One region of the Klebsiella ornithinolytica genome, then DNA from elsewhere that is predicted to be linked to it. Evidence: predicted binding sites of a transcription regulator. Region 1 holds the regulator's gene; the other holds the start of a gene.
What was found. Region 1 encodes PurR, which represses purine synthesis genes. Its sites were predicted from a motif close to CANGCAAACGTTTGCNTG; they were not measured.
Positions count from the first base shown of each region.

Region 2: a site for PurR is predicted at 1,022-1,039, ahead of purT (formate-dependent phosphoribosylglycinamide formyltransferase). Genes of this name have one in related genera too.

Region 1 is NZ_CP130153.1:2,374,277-2,381,746, reverse strand. It holds gene gloA (lactoylglutathione lyase) at 1-128, shown strand, start outside; gene rnt (ribonuclease T) at 235-882, shown strand; gene grxD (monothiol glutaredoxin 4) at 935-1,282, opposite strand; gene Q1L34_RS11115 (C40 family peptidase) at 1,620-2,498, shown strand; gene Q1L34_RS11110 (GNAT family N-acetyltransferase) at 2,537-3,028, opposite strand; gene sodB (superoxide dismutase [Fe]) at 3,328-3,909, shown strand; gene Q1L34_RS11100 (MFS transporter) at 3,952-5,118, opposite strand; gene cydH (cytochrome bd-I oxidase subunit CydH) at 5,282-5,371, opposite strand; gene purR (HTH-type transcriptional repressor PurR) at 5,668-6,693, shown strand; gene punR (DNA-binding transcriptional activator PunR) at 6,712-7,470, opposite strand, start outside.
Region 2 is NZ_CP130153.1:1,947,686-1,953,230, reverse strand. It holds gene Q1L34_RS09105 (tellurite resistance TerB family protein) at 1-471, opposite strand, end outside; gene Q1L34_RS09100 (YebG family protein) at 569-943, opposite strand; gene purT (formate-dependent phosphoribosylglycinamide formyltransferase) at 1,079-2,257, shown strand; gene Q1L34_RS09090 (bifunctional 4-hydroxy-2-oxoglutarate aldolase/2-dehydro-3-deoxy-phosphogluconate aldolase) at 2,319-2,960, opposite strand; gene edd (phosphogluconate dehydratase) at 3,000-4,811, opposite strand; gene zwf (glucose-6-phosphate dehydrogenase) at 5,033-5,545, opposite strand, start outside.

The DNA.
Region 1 (7,470 bases):
GCAACGTCACCCGCGAAGCCGGTCCGGTGAAAGGCGGCACCACGGTGATCGCTTTCGTTGAAGATCCGGACGGTTACAAAATCGAGCTGATTGAAGAGAAAGATGCCGGCAAAGGTCTTGGCAACTAACCTGCTCCGGGCGCTTATCGGCGCCCGCTGTTTTTCCCCTTCCTGCTGCAAGGCGCGGCAAAATTTGCCATAATGCGCGCTACTTTTTTCCAGTTAAGAGAATCAGATGTCCGAGAACGTTCAACTTAATGGTCTGTGCGACCGTTTTCGTGGTTTCTACCCCGTGGTAATTGATGTAGAAACCGCCGGGTTTAATGCTAAAACCGACGCCCTGCTTGAGATCGCCGCCATTACGTTGAAAATGGATGAGCAAGGCTGGTTAATGCCGGACGAGACATTGCATTTTCATGTTGAACCTTTCGAAGGCGCCAATCTGCAGCCTGAAGCGCTGGCCTTTAACGGCATCAATCCGAACGACCCCGAGCGCGGCGCGGTGCGCGAATACGACGCCCTGCACGCCATTTTTAAAATGGTCCGCAAGGGCATTAAGGAGCACGATTGTAATCGTGCCATCATGGTGGCGCACAACGCGACCTTCGATCTCACCTTTACGATGGCCGCCGCCGAACGCGCCGGACTCAAACGTAATCCGTTTCACCCGTTCGTGACGTTTGATACCGCGGCGCTGAGTGGACTGGCCCTCGGTCAGACGGTGCTGTCCAAAGCCTGCCTGGCCGCCGGTATGGCGTTTGATGGCACCAAGGCGCACTCTGCGCTGTACGATACCGAGCAGACGGCGCAGCTGTTTTGCGAAATCGTCAACCGCTGGAAACGTCTTGGCGGCTGGCCGTTACCGCTTGCCGGACAAGAGTAAGAGACAAAAAAAAGCGACTTCACAGGAAGTCGCTTTTTTACTGGCAGCAGACTTATTCAGCTTTCGGCTCGTCGGTCTTGTACTTTGCCGCCGTTTCTTTGATCAGCTGCTGCAGTTCGCCGCGCTGATACATTTCAATCACGATGTCGCAACCGCCAACCAGCTCGCCATCAACCCACAGCTGCGGGAAGGTCGGCCAGTTCGCATATTTCGGCAGTTCCGCGCGGATATCCGGGTTCTGCAGGATGTCAACGTAGGCAAAACGCTCGCCGCATGCAGACAGCGCCTGCACAGCCTGAGCGGAAAAACCGCAGCTTGGCAGTTTCGGAGACCCTTTCATGTACAGCAGGATCGGGTTTTCAGCGATTTGACGTTGGATTTTTTCTACAGTCGTGCTCATTGTCATGCTTCCTTAACTTCTATACGGCAGTAATTTGTCATTGTAGCGTCCTGAACGCAGGACAGATAATAACATTTTTTTCACTCATTATATTTTATCTTCTGTGGTCAGAAGTTGCCTTAAAAATATCATTTTGGCCACCGAAAAGCGGTATCGCTGTACATTTCGCGTACAAGGTGGTTAATGTCTGAGATAATTTTTTGCAATTGTTAATCAAACGACACTTTAGATACAAAAGAGTATTAACTTTCCGGGTTTTTATGCTTTAGAATCGTTGGGTTTTGTCATTCACCGTCAGGTATGGGTACATATCTGTCATTAATCAGGGGATTGCTCAGTGGCGCGGCTAAACAAAATCGCGATTTCGCTCTGTGCATTACTGTTTACATCTATCTCATTTACACCACTGGCGCATGCTTCAGGGCATACGCACACCTCCGCCACGCCAAAAGCGCACGCGGCGAAAGACACAACAGAACGTAAGAAAAAAGCCACCGCTCAGAAAACGAAGTCCACAACCAAAACCGCCAGCAAGAAAGCCTCAACGGCCACCCGCACCAGACACCCCACTCGCACCACCGCATCCAGCCAGACGGCGCTGAACCGTCAGGCCGCCGGCAGCAAAAAATGCGTTTTGCGTAAAGGGTATAAAAAGCAGTGTGCGAAAACGATCGCGCCGGCCGCCGAACCGGCTCCGGTCATGGCCAGCATGCAGAGCAAATGCGTCGTCCGTAAAGGCTATAAAAAACGTTGTAAAACAATCGCGGAAGAACCGCCGCTGACGCTGGCGGATGCGCACAAAGCCCGCGTGCAGAAAGCGCAAAGCACCGCGATGTCGAAGTTAATGGATCAGATTGGCAAACCGTATCGCTGGGGCGGAACCTCGCCGCGTACTGGTTTTGACTGCAGTGGGCTGGTCTACTACGCCTATAAGGATCTGGTAAAAATCCGCATTCCGCGCACCGCCAATGAGATGTATCACCTGCGCGATGCCCGTCCGGTCGATCGCGGCGAGCTGCAGAGCGGCGATCTGGTCTTCTTCCGCACCCGTGGGCGCGGCACCGCCGATCACGTCGGCGTTTACGTTGGCAACGGCAAGTTTATTCAGTCGCCGCGTACCGGCCGCGATATTCAGATCACCTCATTAAGCGAAGATTACTGGATTCGCCACTATGTCGGCGCACGCCGGGTGATGACCCCCAAAACCATTCGCTGAACCTGACCTGCCGCACCTGCGGCAGGTCAATTCCCCGGCTATAACGCCATGCTCATCTCATGCCAGGACATCCCGCCATGATCCGAGGCCGAAGGCCGCTCGTAGCGAAAACCAAACCGCTCATACAGGGCCACGTGTCGGTCTTTGCACATCAGGTGAATGGCGCTCTTCTGCGCCTGTGCCATCTGCCGGATAAATCGCTCCATCAGGGCGGTCGAATACCCTTTTCCCTGGTGTTCAGGCGCAATGACTACAGACATAATCACTACATTCGGCGCGCGGGGATCGTGCCCGACCAGCTCCTTGAAGGCTTCATCCGACATAACGACTTCCCACGCGCACCCTGAGTTAATAAAGCCAATAACCTCTCCTTGCCGTTCCATGCAAAGAAATCCTTCCGGGTACTGCTGGATTCGGGTGGCAATCTTTTCACGGGTAGCCGCCTCATCCCCTTCATACGCGCTCGTTTCAATTTCAAAACAGCGTTCGACGTCGGCCAGGGACGCCTGGCGATAGACTATGTTAGACAAAACAGACCTCTGCAAAATGGATTTTTCAGTAATCACTTTATATTTCAACAGCAACAGCGATCAACCGGCTCTGCTGAAATGCGCTGCCTTGCGCTCCGGCGAAGGCTTAACCAGGTACATTTGTTAAATATACCCTTTATCATTGCAAGGCTTTTAACTCCCTTCTGCAAGTGTTAGCATTCCGATCACAATAAAAACCTGTTGCACTCGCCCCGGCGAGGGACAGTACATGCTGTTGTGGATGGTCAAACATCCTTTGAATGTGAGCTAGAAAACAAGAAGTTATAAGGAGAGTAACAATGTCGTTTGAATTACCTGCATTACCGTATGCAAAAGACGCCCTGGCGCCGCACATTTCCGCAGAAACCCTGGAATACCACTACGGCAAACATCACCAGGCCTATGTCACCAACCTCAACAACCTGATCAAAGGCACCGCGTTTGAAGGTCAATCTTTAGAAGCGATCGTCCGCTCTTCTGAAGGCGGCATCTTTAACAATGCGGCCCAGGTCTGGAACCATACTTTCTACTGGAACTGCCTCGCGCCGAATGCGGGCGGCGAGCCGGAAGGTGAGCTGGCAGCCGCCATCAATCAATCCTTCGGCAGCTTCGCAGAGTTCAAAGCGAAGTTTACCGACGCGGCAGCGAAGAACTTTGGTGCAGGCTGGACATGGCTGGTTAAAAATAGCGATGGCAGCCTGAGCATTGTCTCCACCAGCAACGCTGGCACGCCGCTGACCGGCGACGCCAAACCGCTGCTGACCGTGGATGTCTGGGAACATGCCTATTACATCGACTACCGCAACGCCCGTCCTGACTATCTGGCGCACTTCTGGGCGCTGGTAAACTGGAAGTTTGTGGCGGCCAACCTGGCGGCCTAAAACGCTAACGCAGAAGGGGAAACCCTTCTGCGAATACACCGACTACTGTCCGACCAACGCCTCTTCCGGCTGCGAACGCCCGCCGAACAGCACCAGCAGCAGCGCCACACCGGCAATTATCGCCCCCATCACCGGCACAAAGGCATAGCCCAGTCCGCCGGAAATCACCGCGCCACCGGCTGCCGCACCGAGCGCATTGCCAAGGTTAAAGGCCCCGATATTGACCGACGAAGAGAGCCCCGGCGCTTCATGAGCCACCCGCATCACCCGCATTTGCAGCGGTGGAACCACGGCGAAGGTCGCCGCCCCCCAGACCACCATACTGATTGCAGCCCCCAGCTGTGTCTGCGCCAGCAGCGGAATCGCCAGCATGATGACCATCAGCAGCAGCAGAAACCCCTTCAGCGTCCCGGAGACGGAACGGTCGGCGAATTTACCGCCGAGGTAGTTACCCAGCGAAAAGCCGACGCCAATCAACACCAGCATGGCGGTGACGAACAGCGGCGAGGCGTGCGTAATGGTGTGCAGCACCGGTGAAATATAGGTATAGAGGGTAAACATCGCGCCGGCCCCCAGCACGGTGGTCAGCAATGCGGAGAGCACCTGCGGACGAACCAGCACGGAGAGCTCCTGCTTTACGTTCGGACGCTCGCCAGCGCTGCCTTTGGGCAACGAAAACCACAGGCTGACCATCGCCACCAGCCCCAGACCTGCCGTCGCGAGGAACGACATCCGCCAGCCGATGGTCTCGCCAAGCCATGTCGCCGCCGGAACGCCGCCAATGTTAGCGATGGTTAACCCCATGAACATGGTCGCCACCGCACTGGCCTGTTTGTGTTTTGGCACCACGCTCGCCGCCACCACCGAACCGAGGCCGAAGAAAGCGCCGTGGTTAAGGCTGGTGATAATGCGCGAAATCAGCAGCGTGGTGTAATCCGGCGCCATTGAGGAGAGGACGTTACCCAGCGTAAAGATCGCCATCAGAAAAATCAGCGCATTTCTGCGCGCGCGATGAGAGAGCAGCAAAGTCATCAGCGGCGCCCCGACCATCACGCCGATCGCATAAGCGCTGATCAGCATTCCCGCCGCCGGAATTGACACGTCGACGCCTTTGGCAATTACCGGCAGCAGCCCCATCGGGGAAAACTCCGTGGTGCCAATACCAAACGCGCCTATCGCCAGCGCTAACAAGGGAAAGTTGATTTTCATTCAATGACTCCAGCAGACCGCCATCGGCGACGGTATCTCATCAGAAGTCAAAAGCATGACATCAATCACAAAAAAACAAAAGTAAACGAAATGGCAAAAGATTTTTGCGAAATTGATAATAATGGCGGGATGTCGGGGGAAAGAGGCCTCTCCCCCTGATAAATCAGTGCAGCACCGCTGTCAGGCCGGCGGCCACGATGAGACCCAGGACAATAATCGTTGTCGTCAGCGAAAACTTTAAATCTGTATCCATCAATTTTTCCCCCCAGTTATCCCCACATGAAAAGTGAGCTTGCTCATTTTTGCACAATATAGCGCAAAAATCTTCCATGTTTTAGGGTGATGCACATTTTTGCTCTTCCCCTTTGCCGCAAGATCGGACAAAATCCCACGCTAATTTGAAAGCGTATCGGCCATTGACCCCTTCCTGTCGTTCTGTGTCGTTTTCCCGACGTGATGCAATGTTGAAAATTGTATTCAGGGTGTGTATAGGCAAACGTTTACGTATCGATAATCAGACGATCAGGTCAAGGTCTGGAGTGAGAAGTAATGGCAACAATTAAAGATGTAGCGAAGCGCGCAAACGTTTCCACTACAACAGTGTCACATGTAATTAACAAAACCCGTTTCGTGGCGGAAGAAACCCGCAACGCCGTGTGGGCGGCGATCAAAGAGCTGCACTACTCCCCCAGTGCCGTTGCTCGCAGCCTGAAGGTTAATCACACCAAATCGATTGGCCTGCTGGCCACCAGCAGCGAAGCGGCCTATTTCGCTGAGATTATTGAAGCCGTAGAAAAGAGCTGTTTCCAGAAAGGCTATACCCTGATTCTGGGCAATGCGTGGAACGATCTCGAAAAACAGCAGGCCTACCTGTCGATGATGGCGCAAAAGCGCGTCGACGGCCTGCTGGTTATGTGTTCTGAATATCCGGAATCGGTGCTCAGCATGCTGGAAGAGTACCGCCATATTCCGATGGTGGTAATGGACTGGGGTGAATCCAAAGCCGACTTCACCGATTCGGTCATCGATAACGCCTTCGAAGGCGGCTATATGGCCGGTCGCTATCTGGTGGAACGCGGCCACCGTGAAATCGGCGTGATCCCGGGTCCGCTGGAGCGTAATACCGGCGCCGGCCGCCTGGCGGGCTTTATGAAAGCCATGGAAGAAGCGCAGATCGCCGTTCCGGAAAGCTGGATTGTTCAGGGCGACTTCGAGCCTGAATCCGGCTACCGCGCCATGCAGCAGATCCTCAGCCAGCAGCATCGCCCGACGGCGGTCTTCTGCGGCGGCGACATCATGGCGATGGGCGCAATCTGTGCTGCGGATGAGATGGGACTGCGCGTGCCGCAGGACATTTCGCTGATCGGGTATGATAACGTGCGTAACGCCCGCTATTTCAGCCCGGCGCTGACCACCATCCACCAGCCGAAAGATTCGCTGGGGGAAGCGGCCTTCAATATGCTGATGGATCGTATCGTCAACAAGCGTGAAGAGTCGCAATCTATTGAGGTTCACCCGCGGCTGGTAGAGCGTCGCTCCGTCGTAGACGGCCCGTTCGTCGATTATCGTCGCTGATCGCCCGTGCGGCGCCGGTTACTCCGGCGCCCGCAGCCACTCCCGGTTCAACGTTTCGCTGTCCCCCAGATAATCCAGCAGCCACGACAGCGCCGGTGACGTGTCGCTCTGCTGCCAGGTCAGGCAGCACGCGGCGTCCGGGAACGGGTTTTCCAGCGCCAGCGCGGTCCATTCACCGCGGTCAATCCAGGGGCGAGCAAAATGGCTCGGCACCATCCCTACGCACAATCCCGCCGAGAGGCAGGTAGCTGATGATTCCCAGTCCGGCACCACTACCCTTTTCTGGTTGTCCAGTAGCCAGGTCGTGCGTTTCGGTAACGAACGGGAAGTGTCCTCCCGGACCAGCGACGGCCAGTTGCGCAACACATCATCGCTCAGTGGCCCGTTCATCTGCGCCAGCGGGTGATGGCTGGCCACTACGCAATGCCAGCTCAGCATTCCCATATCGCGAAAGGCGTAGCGCCCCCCGACCGGAATCGAACGCGTTGCCCCGATAGCCAGTTCCACGCGCCCGTCGGCCAGCGCGTCCCAGACGCCGTTGAAGACCTCCTGAAAAACAATCAGCTCGACATCGGGAAAGTGACGATAAAAATCGACAATCATCTGACGCATACGGGCCGGTTTAACAATGTCGTCTACGGCTATCGACAGCTGGCCGCGCCAGCCGTTGGCTATCTGCTGACACTGCTGGCGAGTGATCTGCATTTTTTTGATAACAGATCGTCCTTCCTGTAAAAACCAGAGCCCGGCGGGGGTCAATTCGACATCGCGATGGCG
Region 2 (5,545 bases), 430 kb from region 1:
CAGCGCGCGATCGATCAGAACGCGCCCCTGCACGGCAATACCGGCCGCGCGCAGCTGCTCTTCAATGTTTGCCCGCTCGCTGTCATCAATGTGCCCGTCGCTTTTAGCGGCAAACACCAGCGCCAGAATGAGCCGTTCGCTGCGGGCATCAAGCCCGGAGGCTGGCGAGGTTGACGCCCCGGTGGCTTGCCCCGGTGAAGCGACAGATTGCGCAGGAGAATTTTCCCGCATTTTCTGCTGATACTTGTTCCACAGCACGCTTCCCGCCACCGCCCCGCCGCCAACCAGCAGTGCGCTGGTGCCATATTTGGCCAGCAGCTTGCGCGATGATTTACTGGCCACCAGCAGCCCCGCCAGGCCGCCCAGCGCCCCGGGCAGAAGGAAGCTTTTACCATCCGGCCGCTCGCCTGATGAGGAAGACGGTCCCTGCTGGCCCAGCAGGGACTGGAGTTGATTAAGCCAGTTAGCCATGATTTCCCTCGTTGCTTATTAAGCGATGTCATCAGCCTAAACGACGAGATGTCAGGAAATGTTATGAGCAGCTAAAGATGCGCAAATTCGGCCGGACTCAGGCGGCCTTTACCTTGCGCGATTTTGCCGGCGCGGTTGCCGCGGGTTGTTCGCTTGCCCCCTCGGCTACGGCCTCTGAGATTTCAGCCGCGGAGCTCTCATCCTGAGAAGCCTGTCCGGTTGCCCCGTCTTCTGCTTCCGGGCGTTTTCCTGACCTCAGAATGTGGTGCAATGTCTCTTTGCGTTCCGCCAGCCACATTGCCATTTCATCACGCTGGGTTTCATCCAGCGTCAGCGGGCACTCTACCAGCCAGTCGTTGAGGACCTCGGCAAGATCGAGCATTTTGTCGTAAGCATCGGCCTCTTTTTTGCTGGTAAACGACATCTTTTCCTCACCTTCGCGGATCACCACATATTTAATTTCAACCGCCATTGTGCAGCCTCTTTATACTGTATTTTTATACAGTATAGCAAATTTTCACCCAGGACTCAACCAACGGTCATAAAGACAGACGCAAACGTTTTCGTTTATAATGTGGCGCATGTTTTTTTACTGTGGAAAAGAGTCATGACGTTATTAGGCACAGCGCTGCGTCCGGCAGCGACACGGGTGATGTTGTTAGGTTCCGGCGAACTGGGTAAAGAAGTCGCCATTGAGTGCCAACGGCTGGGTATTGAGACCATCGCAGTCGACCGCTACCCCGACGCGCCGGCAATGCAAGTGGCGCACCGTTCGCACGTCATCAACATGCTGCATGGTGAAACGCTGCGCGCGCTGATTGCGGAAGAAAAACCTGACTTTATCGTACCGGAAATTGAAGCTATCGCTACGGATACGCTGGTGGAGCTGGAGCAGGCCGGGCAGAAAGTCGTTCCCACCGCTCGCGCGGCGAAACTGACCATGAATCGCGAAGGTATTCGCCGCCTGGCTGCGGAGGAGCTGCAGCTTCCCACCTCGGCATACCGCTTTGCCGACAGCGAAGCGGCCTTTCGCGAAGCCGTCGCGGAGATTGGCCTTCCCTGCATTGTGAAGCCGGTCATGAGCTCTTCTGGCAAAGGTCAGAGCTTTATTCGTCACGCTGATCAGCTGGCTGAGGCCTGGCGCTATGCGCAACAAGGTGGCCGCGCGGGCGCCGGTCGGGTTATCGTCGAGGGGGTGGTGAATTTCGATTTTGAAATTACCCTGCTTACCGTCAGCGCGGTCGATGGCGTCCATTTCTGCGCCCCGGTCGGCCATCGCCAGGAGGATGGCGATTATCGCGAATCCTGGCAGCCGCAGCAGATGAGCGAGCTGGCGTTGGCCCGCGCCCAGGAAATTGCCAGCAAAGTCGTGCTGGCGCTTGGCGGCTACGGTCTGTTTGGCGTAGAGCTGTTCGTCTGCGGCGATGAGGTGATTTTCAGTGAAGTCTCCCCTCGCCCACACGACACCGGGATGGTGACGCTGATTTCCCAGGACCTCTCGGAATTTGCTCTGCACGTTCGCGCCTTCCTCGGTCTGCCGGTTGGCGCGATTCGCCAGTATGGCCCGGCGGCCTCCGCGGTCATTCTGCCACAGCTCACCAGCCAGAACGTCACCTTTAGCAATATCCAGGGCGCGGTAGGGGCGGGACTGCAGCTGCGCCTGTTCGGTAAGCCGGAGATTGACGGTTCTCGTCGACTGGGCGTCACGCTGGCCGTCGCCGATAGCGTCGAGGAGGCGGTGGCGCGCGCGAAAGCCGCCGCGTCGGCCGTGCTGGTTCAGGGATAAAAAAACCCGGTCGCCTCAGCGCTACCGGGTCTGGATTTCGCTCGTTATCAGGGCGTGAAAATTACTTCGCGCCTTCCACCGCTTCGCGAGCAATTTTGGTAATACGGTCGTAATCGCCCGCTTCCAGCGCATCCGCCGGAACCAGCCAGGAACCACCGATGCACAGCACGCTGTTCAGTGCCAGGTAGTCGCGGTAGTTCGCCGGAGAGATGCCGCCAGTCGGGCAGAAACGGATATGGGCGAACGGACCGCCAATCGCCTGCAGCGCTTTCACGCCGCCGTTAGCTTCTGCCGGGAAGAATTTGAACTCTTTCAGGCCATACTGCATGCCCAGCATCAGTTCGGACACGGTGCTGATCCCCGGGATCAGCGGGATGGTCCCTTCTTCAGTCGCCGCTTTCAGCAGGGACTCGGTCAGACCCGGGCTGATAGCGAACTGCGCGCCAGCTTCGGTGACGGCTTTCAGCTGCTCAACGTTTGTTACGGTACCTGCGCCGACAATCGCCTCCGGCACTTCTTTCGCAATCGCGCGAATCGCATCAAGCGCGCATGCGGTACGCAGCGTGACTTCCAGTACGCGTACGCCGCCGGCAACCAGCGCTTTGGCCATCGGCACAGCGTGTTCCAGCTTTTTCACCACGATCACCGGGACAACCGGGCCGTTGGTGAGGATTGCTTCTGCAGTTGTTTTCCAGTTTTTCATCAGAGTTTCTCTCTCGCCAGATCTACAAATTGTATCGTCTTAAAAAGTGATGCAGGTTGCGCCCTGTTCGGCTCCGGAGAGTTTTTCACGCAGCGCTGCGAACATTTCCCGGCCGCTCCCGACGCGCGAACTGCTGAGGTCAGGAACATGCGGCTGGCGTGCAGCCAGTTCAGCGTCATCCACCAGCAGCGTCAGTTCGCCCGTCTGCCCGTTGACGCGGATGATATCGCCATCACGTACTTTTGCCAGCAGCCCGCCATCATACGCTTCCGGCGTAACGTGGATTGCTGACGGAACCTTGCCGGATGCGCCAGAGAGTCGACCATCGGTAACCAGCGCAATTTTGAAACGGCGGTCCAATAATACACCAAGTGGCGGCATAAGTTTATGTAATTCTGGCATGCCGTTCGCTTTTGGCCCCTGGTGGCGAACAACTACCACGCAATCCTTGTCCAGCATTCCGGCCTCGAAAGCAGGCAAAACGTCGTGCTGGCTTTCAAACACCACCGCCGGCGCTTCAATGATCTGGTTCTCAACCGGTACGGCCGAGGTTTTCATCACCGCACGCCCGAGGTTGCCGCTCAGCACTTTCGTCCCGCCATGGCGAGAGAATGGCTTGTCGAAAGTTGCAATAACCTGATCGTCTAATGGCGCCGTCGCCCCTTCACGCCAGTCCAGTTCGCCGTTATTCAGCCAGGGTTCCATGGTGTAACGCGAGAGACCAAAACCGGCTACGGTGTTGACCTCTTCGTGCAGCAGGCCGCCTTTCAGCAGCTCACGGACCAGCACCGGTACGCCGCCCGCGGCCTGGAAGTGGTTTATATCCGCCGGACCGTTCGGGTAAAGGCGCGCCAGCAGCGGCACAACGTCGGAGAGATCGGAGAAATCATCCCAGTTAATGATAATGCCCGCCGCGCGAGCCATCGCCACCAGGTGCATCGTATGGTTGGTCGAACCACCGGTTGCCAGCAGCGCCACGATCCCGTTGACCACCACTTTCTCATCAAACATTTTGCCTAACGGCATCCATTCATTACCGTTACCGGTCATGCGCGTCACCTGGCGTGCGGCGGCGGCGGTCAGCGCCTGGCGCAGTTCGGCATCCGGATGCACAAACGACGAGCCCGGAAGCTGCATGCCCATAAACTCCACCACCATCTGGTTGGTGTTCGCCGTACCGTAAAATGTGCAGGTACCCGGGGCGTGGTAGGACGCCGCTTCAGACTCCAGCAGCGCCATACGATCGACTTTACCCTCAGCATACAGCTGGCGGATGCGCACTTTTTCTTTATTTGGCAGGCCGCTGGCCATCGGGCCAGACGGTACGAAGACTGACGGCAGGTGGCCAAAGGAGAGCGCGGCCATCGTCAGTCCGGGGACGATTTTGTCACATACGCCCAGATACAGCGCGCCGTCGAACATGTTATGCGACAGGCCGATAGCGGCCGACATTGCAATCACTTCGCGGCTCAGGAGGGAGAGTTCCATCCCGTCCTGACCTTGGGTGACACCATCGCACATCGCCGGAACGCCCCCCGCGACCTGGCCTACCGCATTTACCGAATGCAGCGCTTTGCGAATGATATCCGGGTAATACTCATAGGGCTGGTGGGCGGACAGCATGTCGTTGTAAGAGGTAATAATGGCGATATTGTTACGCAACATGCTTTTCAGCGAGGCTTTATCGTCCGACTGACAGGCAGCAAAGCCGTGGGCGAGATTACCGCACGCCAGCTGCGCGCGATGGACGGTATCGGTCTTCGCCTGGTTAATCCGTGCGAGGTAGGCGGTGCGGGTATCGCGCGACCGTTCGATAATGCGATTTGTTACCCGTAACATTGTCGAATTCATAAAGGCTCCTGAATTTTTATCTGTCCGGCCACAGCATTTTAGCAACTTCTTAGAAGGTGAAAGGCACCAACACTGCAGCTCAGCGGCAAAATATCTATCCGCAGTGTAATAAAAAAAGCCCCGGGGGTGAATCCTCCCGGGGCTTAAAAGAGCAAAAATTATGCGACTTGCTGCGTCAGATCATGTTACCGGTAAAATAACTCCTCCGGATAACCCGCAAACTATTCAAATTCGTTCCAGGAACGACCGTCGCGGGTGATCATCGCCACAGAGGCGACCGGCCCCCAGGTACCTGCCTGATAGGGCTTCGGCGCATCGCGGTCGGCAGCCCAGGCTTCAGTAATGGAGTCAACCCACTTCCACGCCTCTTCGACTTCATCACGACGCACGAACAGCGCCTGGATACCGCGCATGGTTTCCAGCAGCAGACGTTCATAGGCATCCGCCAGGTGAGTCTGGTTGAAGGTCTCCGAATAGCTCAGATCCAGCTTGGTTATCTGCAGATTGTGTTTGTGGTCAAGGCCCGGCACTTTGTTGAGGACCTGAATATCCACGCCCTCATCCGGCTGCAGACGAATCGTCAGCTTGTTCTGCGGCAGCTCCTGCCAGTTCTCTTTAAACAGGTTCAGCTCCGGGGTTTTGAAATACACCACCACTTCAGAACATTTGGTCGGCAGGCGTTTACCGGTACGCAGGTAGAACGGCACGCCGGCCCAGCGCCAGTTATCGATATC